2 regions of the Labrenzia sp. CP4 genome follow, and region 2 is predicted to be linked to the other one. Evidence: predicted binding sites of a transcription regulator. Region 2 holds the regulator's gene; the other holds the start of a gene.
What was found. The regulator PhoB, encoded in region 2, activates phosphate uptake and scavenging genes when phosphate is short. The targets are predictions, from matches to a motif close to TGTCATNNANCTGTCAT.
Positions count from the first base shown of each region.

Region 1: phnC (phosphonate ABC transporter ATP-binding protein) is a predicted target of PhoB. The motif match lies at 1,313-1,329, and genes of this name have one in related genera.

Region 1 is NZ_CP011927.1:3,967,882-3,971,297, reverse strand. It holds gene ACP90_RS18250 (helix-turn-helix transcriptional regulator) at 1-314, opposite strand, end outside; gene ACP90_RS18245 (DapH/DapD/GlmU-related protein) at 402-1,028, opposite strand; gene phnC (phosphonate ABC transporter ATP-binding protein) at 1,428-2,261, shown strand; gene phnD (phosphonate ABC transporter substrate-binding protein) at 2,320-3,234, shown strand.
Region 2 is NZ_CP011927.1:4,785,192-4,788,607, forward strand. It holds gene ACP90_RS21915 (GcrA family cell cycle regulator) at 217-753, shown strand; gene phoB (phosphate regulon transcriptional regulator PhoB) at 1,079-1,780, opposite strand; gene phoU (phosphate signaling complex protein PhoU) at 1,861-2,556, opposite strand; gene pstB (phosphate ABC transporter ATP-binding protein PstB) at 2,588-3,349, opposite strand; gene pstA (phosphate ABC transporter permease PstA) at 3,397-3,416, opposite strand, start outside.

The DNA of each region.
Region 1 (3,416 bases), 820 kb from region 2:
CAGGCACGCGGTACGGATATGGCCAGCAGCCTGTGTGTGAGGTCGCAGACCAGATGCACGGGAACTGCGGACCGGGAGACAAGATCAAGCAGGGCCTTGTCGGCGGCGCTCTCCGGACGTGCCCTCAACAGACGGGTGATCTTCGCCCTGTCGCTGTCATCCAGTTGCGACTTGCCGCTCTCCCAGCGCGATATCCTCGTCTGCGAGACGCCAAGTTCATGCGCCAGAGCTTCTTGCTTGACCCGGTTCAGTACGCGCCAGCGCCGCAGCGACGGTCCAAGACTGCTTTCAAGAACGGCGGTTTCTGTTTGCATGGTGCAAGTGTAACGCGTCCCGGGAATTTTGTGCAGCGGGAAAAGAAGCACGGCTCACCTGAGCAGGTGTCCGCGCCACCTGCGGGATCAGCGATACTTCTCGATGAACGCGTCGATCGACAACTTGCGAAAATCGGGCAGCCGCTGCTTCAGCTCTTCATGGGACCAGTCCCACCAGGAGATATCGATCAGCGCCTGTTCCTGCTGTTCGGTAAAACGCCGTTTGATTTCCCTGGCGGCCACACCGCCAACAACGGTGTAGGGGGCGACATCCTTGGAAACGACTGCCCCGGCTGCAACAATAGCTCCGGTGCCGATCGAGACGCCGGCAAGCACCGTGACATTGTGGCCGATCCACACATCATGGCCAATGGTGACCCAGTCGTCCTTGCGCCACTGGAAGAAATCCGCGTCGTCCTCGCCAAGGTCATAGGCAGCAGCGCGGTAGGTGAAGTGGTGCTGGGAGGCGCGCCAGGTTGCGTGGTTTCCCGGATTGATGCGGACGCGTCGGGCGATGGAACAGAACTTGCCGATGGTCGACCAGACGACATCGCCTTCCTGAACGATATAGGAATAGTCCCCCATGCTGCTTTCGCGCATTTCCGTGCGTGCACCAACCTCGGTCCAGATGCCGAGATCACAATTCAGCACCCTGGCCTCCGGGTGAATGTTCGGGGCTTCGGTCAGGGAAGGCTTCTGGGTCGGGGCGGACATGGATGCTCCAAATAGCGTTGGAAGGAGTGCGGAAACGGTTTGTAGCCGTGTTGCTGGCACCGGTCGTGACGCTTTGATGACACTGGCGTGACTCCCATCACTTTTTTTGCATGCATCCACAGCGGTGAAAACGGCATTTGGCGGGTAGAAGCCTTGTATTTGAGCACTGATTTCCGAGTAAATTTCAGCCAGGCATGTGTGACGCCAAGGGGGCTCGGAAAGCGCTGAGAGCGCTGCGGAATTCCCGCTGGAGATGGTTGTTCTGCCGATGCTTCAGGCCGGGATGTCATTGATTTGTCATAAAATTTTGGGCTCCCCGACAAAGGAATGTCATTTTTCTGTAATGGTCCGGTGGCTCTTGTCGCGCAGCACGACGAACACAACGGACAGGGCTGGCGCGTGATTCAATTTCAGGAAGTCACCAAGACCTTCGGGTCTCGGACCGCGGTCAACAAAGTAAGTTTTAATATCGAAAAACCGCAGATGGTCGGGATCATCGGTCGGTCCGGTGCCGGCAAGTCAACCTTGCTGCGCATGATCAACCGGCTGACCCCTGCCAGCGCCGGACAGATCCTGTTCGATGGCCGGGACATTCTCAGCCTGAAAGGTGGCATGATGCGTCGCTGGCAGCGCGACTGCGCCATGGTGTTCCAGCAGTTCAACCTGGTGCCGCGCCTGGATGTTGTCACCAACGTCATGTTGGGGCGCCTCAACGGTCACGGCACCTTGAAGAGCCTCTTCAACATCTTCAGCCAGGAAGACGTCAATTCGGCGCTTGGTGCGCTCGACAGACTGGGCATTGCCCAGGAAGCCACCAAGCGGGCCGAGGAGCTGTCCGGTGGTCAGCAGCAGCGTGTTGCGATTGCCCGCGCTCTTATGCAGGACCCGCACATGATCCTGGCGGACGAGCCGATTGCCTCGCTCGATCCGATGAATGCCAAGATCGTCATGGATGCGCTGCGTGAAATTCACGAGCGCGACAACAAGATCGTCATCTGCAACCTGCACACGCTCGACACTGCCCGGACCTATTGCGACCGGGTGATTGGCATGCGCGACGGTTTCCTCGTGTTCGACGGGGCGCCGGAAGCGCTGACCACAGCCGTCGCACGCGAAATCTACGGTGCCGATGAGAGCTTTAACGAGGCGGCGACATCCACCGCCATCGATGCCGGCCAGTCCGGTTCCAGAGAATCCGCCGGTGCGATGACCCCGGCGGCAGCAGCGGTCTGATCCGGCTGCGCACCCGCTTAACGTCATCAAAATTGAGAACTCTCGGGGAGTGTCCCAAATGAAACTCGTTGCTAAAGTTGCTGCGCTTGCTGCCGTCAGCATGATCGCTCTGAATGCTTCTGTTGCCGGTGCAGCGGAAATCACGGAATTCCGTATCGGCCTGCTCGGCGGCGAAAATGCTTCCGACCGTCTGCGTGCCAACGAATGCCTGCGCGAAAAGACCGAGGAACTGCTCGGCGTTCCGACAAAGCTGTTTGCTCCGGCAGACTACAACGGCGTTATCGAAGGCCTGCTCGGCGGTAACCTCGACATGGCCTGGCTCGGTGCTTCCGGCTACGCAAAAGTCTTCCTGACCGACCCGGAAGCCGTTGAGCCGGTTCTGGTCAAGGTCAACAACGACGGCAGCTACGGCTACTACTCCATCGGTTTTGCCCGCGTCGACAGCGAGATCAACTCCCTGGAAGACATGAAGGGCAAGACCTTCGGCTTCGGCGATCCGAACTCCACGTCCGGTTACCTGATCCCGTCCATCGAAATCCCGAAACTCGGCTACTCCATGAAGCCGGGTGAGTATTTCTCCGACGTCGTCTTCACCGGCGGTCACGAGCAGACCATCGTTGCCGTATTCAACGGCGACATCGCCGGCGGTGTGACCTGGGCTGATGGTCTCGGCGAATGGGAAGACGGCTACAATTCCGGCGCTCTGCGCAAGGCAACCGATGCGGGTCTGGTCGACATGACCGAGATCAAGGAAATCTGGCGTTCGCCGGTGATCCCGGAAGGCCCGGTTGTCCTGTCCAAGAAGCTGCCGGACGACATCAAGGCAAAGATGACCGAGCTGATGGCCAACCTCGTCAAGGAAGACAAGGAATGTGGTTACGGCGTGATGGCCGGTGAAGCACGCGGCTTCGAACCGATCACCCATGCGGCTTACGAGTCCATCGTCGCTGCCCGTAAGGCAAAGAGCGAGTAATCGGAACTTCCGATCTCCGCGCGGGCCGGTCTCCGGCCCGCGTTTTCTCAAGTATCGGCCAGCGGAATCGACTTTCCGCCAGAAGTGGCTCCACAGGGCGAGGATCGCCAGGTTTCGAAGAGTTGATCCAGCTAAGCCACCCCGCTTCGGATGAAGTGAGCATCAAGTAAAGGTCCCAAACA
Region 2 (3,416 bases):
CCTCGCCATAATTGGGGAAAAGTCGTTTCATCCCCAACTGGTTTGGGTCGAGTGGTTGCCTGACAAATTAACGTTATTGTAACCTCTCAGCAATCAGACACGAGATCTCGTGAGGCAAATCACCAAGAGGCACTAGATCTGCCAGCATTAAGCGTGCTTGCGCATGCTTAACACGGGGTTAATGGCCGCAGGACGGTCAAACTAAAGGGTGCGGCAATGAGTTGGACAAACGAACGAGTTGAGCTTCTCAAAAAGCTTTGGGGCGGCGGCTTGAGCGCAAGCCAGATCGCAGGCGAACTGGGTGGTGTTACCCGTAACGCCGTGATCGGCAAGGTGCACCGCCTTGGCCTGTCCGGCCGCGCCAAGTCCACCTCTTCAAGCGCCAAGCCGCGCCGGCCGCGCACCGCAGCTCCTGCAACGGGTGCAGCGCCGAAGAAACCGACGACGTCACATCCGCAGTCGATCGGCGCAACGGCCCTGAAAGCAGACATCTCGCCGGCTCCAGTGGTGGCTGCCAAGCCGCGCGTAGAGCCGATTGCGGAGCTCGTTCCGATCTCGCAGCGGGCTACCATCCTGACGCTGACCGAGCGGACCTGCAAATGGCCGATTGGCGACCCGGCAACCGACGACTTCTACTTCTGCGGCCGCCAGTCCGATGCCGGCGTCCCCTACTGCGCTCATCACTGCAAGATCGCGTATCAGCCGGTCGCCGACCGCCGCCGCGACCGCAAGACGATGGCTCAGGCAGGCTGATAGTCTCGCACCGAAGCAGTTCATGAGAAAGCCCGCCAATTTGGCGGGCTTTTTTGTTTGGGCCTTCCATTGACCAGATGTCCGACCCCGACCAATGACCTCCCACAGCTTAATCACGGCACCGATCCATGCCGTTTCCGCCCCATCAAATCAAACCTTGTTTGACCGCTCCGCCACGACAGGGACCGCAGGATCAGCCCCGACACCGACACAACTGATGGGGTAGTCGCAGAAGAGAACCTTGCTCCGCGAAAGGCACAAAACCGCTGAGAAACAAAAAGCCCGCTTGAAAGCGGGCTCCTTAATTCCATTCTGCAAGTTGCCCTCAGGCGGTGGCAGAGGTGAACTGGTCATTGAAGGCGTATCCGGCACCACGGACGGTACGGATAGGATCCTTCGCCTTGCCCTTGTTCAGAGCCTTGCGCAAGCGACCGACGTGAACATCGACAGTGCGTTCGTCCACGTAGACATCGTGACCCCAGACCCCATCCAGCAGTTGTTCGCGGGAGAAGACACGACCAGGCGATGTCATCAGGAATTCCAGCAGGCGGAATTCCGTCGGCCCCAGGTGTATTTCCTTGGTGTTGCGGCGAACGCGGTGCGTTTCGCGATCCAGTTCGATATCGCCGGATCGCAACATGCTGGACACCACTTCCGGGCTTGCCCGGCGCAGGATGGCGCGCACGCGGGCCATCAATTCCGGTACCGAGAAGGGCTTGACCACGTAGTCGTCGGCACCGGTCGACAGGCCGCGGATGCGCTCTGCTTCCTCACCGCGTGCCGTCAGCATGATGACCGGCAGGCGCTCGGTATCCTCGCGCGCCCGCAGGCGGCGGCACAGTTCAATTCCGGACAGGCCCGGCAGCATCCAGTCGAGCAGCAACAGGTCCGGCAGGCTTTCCCGCAGGCGGATTTCCGCCTCGTCACCCCGGACACAGGACTCGACCGAGTACCCTTCCGCTTCCAAATTGTATCTCAATAGAAGGCTGAGCGGTTCTTCGTCTTCAACGATGAGCACCTTCGGCATACATCTCGCTCCAATTACCGCAACCGGCGCCGAAGCGCCGGCCGTTAAGATCTTCTGCAAATCCGACGATTACCAGCGGGTCAGACCGCGCCTGTTTCGTCGACCTTTGCCCGGTCTTCCGGCAAACGCTCGCCAGTGACCATGTAGTAGACGTTCTCGGCGATATTCGTCGCGTGATCGCCGATGCGCTCGATGTTCTTTGCGCAGAACAAGAGATGGACGCACTGGGTAATGACCCGCGGGTCTTCCATCATGTAGGTCAGGAGTTCGCGAAAGATCGACGTGTAGATCGCGTCGACCTCGGCGTCGGCTTCCTGAACCCGGCGGGCGGCTTCCGCATCCTTCCGGGCGTAGGCATCCAGCACCTGCTTGAGCTGCGAAAGAGCGAGTTCCGTCATGTGCTCCACACCGATCGCAAGCTTCTTCGACTGCAAGTCGCTGTCGATGGCGATGACGCGCTTGGCAACGTTCTTTGCAAGATCGCCAACACGCTCCAGGTCATTGGCAATGCGCGTTGCGGCGGTGATTTCACGCAGGTCCTGCCCCATCGGCTGGCGGCGGACGATCAGCTCGATCAGCTTCACTTCAAGTTCGTTGTAAAGGCTGTCCAGCCGGACATCGCCCTTGATCGTCGCCTTGGCAAGCTCCAGATCCTGCGACACCAGCGCGGACACCGCATCGGCGAAAGCCTTTTCGGCAATACCACCCATTTCGGCAACCTTGCCGGCCATGGCCGTCAGTTCGTCATCGTAAGCCGAGACTGTATGTTCAGACATCCTGTGTCCCCTTCAGAAACCTAAAAAATGCTTAGCCGAAGCGGCCCGTAATATAGTCCTGCGTACGCTTGTCCTTCGGATTGGTAAAGATGTCCTCCGTCAGACCTTCTTCAACCAAAATACCCAGGTGGAAGAACGCGGTACGCTGAGACACACGGGCAGCCTGCTGCATCGAGTGGGTCACGATCACGATGGTGAAGTTTTCCCGCAGTTCGTCGATCAGCTCTTCCACCTTCGCGGTCGCGATGGGGTCGAGCGCCGAGCACGGTTCGTCCATCAGGATCACTTCCGGGCTGACGGCAATCGCGCGGGCAATGCACAGACGCTGCTGCTGACCACCCGACATGCCGGTGCCCGGCTCGTCCAGACGGTTTTTGACTTCTTCCCAAAGCCCGGCCTTCTGCAGGCTGGAGGCAACGATTTCATCAAGCTCGGACTTGTTGCGGGCCAGACCATGGATCCGCGGACCGTAGGCAATGTTGTCGTAGATCGACTTGGGAAACGGGTTCGGCTTCTGGAACACCATGCCGACCTTGGCGCGCAGCTGTACGGGATCGACCTTGGGATCGTAGATGTCCTCACCGTCGATCTTGATCGACCCTTCCACACGGCAGATGTCGATGGTGTCGTTCATGCGGTTGATCGTCCGCAGGAACGTCGACTTGCCACACCCGGACGGACCGATGAAGGCAGTCACGGACCTCGGCTGGATCTCGATGTCCACGTCCTTGATGGCGTGGGTATCGCCATAATAGACCTGCACCTTGTTCGCGGAAATTTTGCTGTCGGTCATGGTTTTCGCCTGTTCAAAATTCGGCATCTCGTTCATCGGAGCAATCCTTACCAGCGGCGTTCAAACC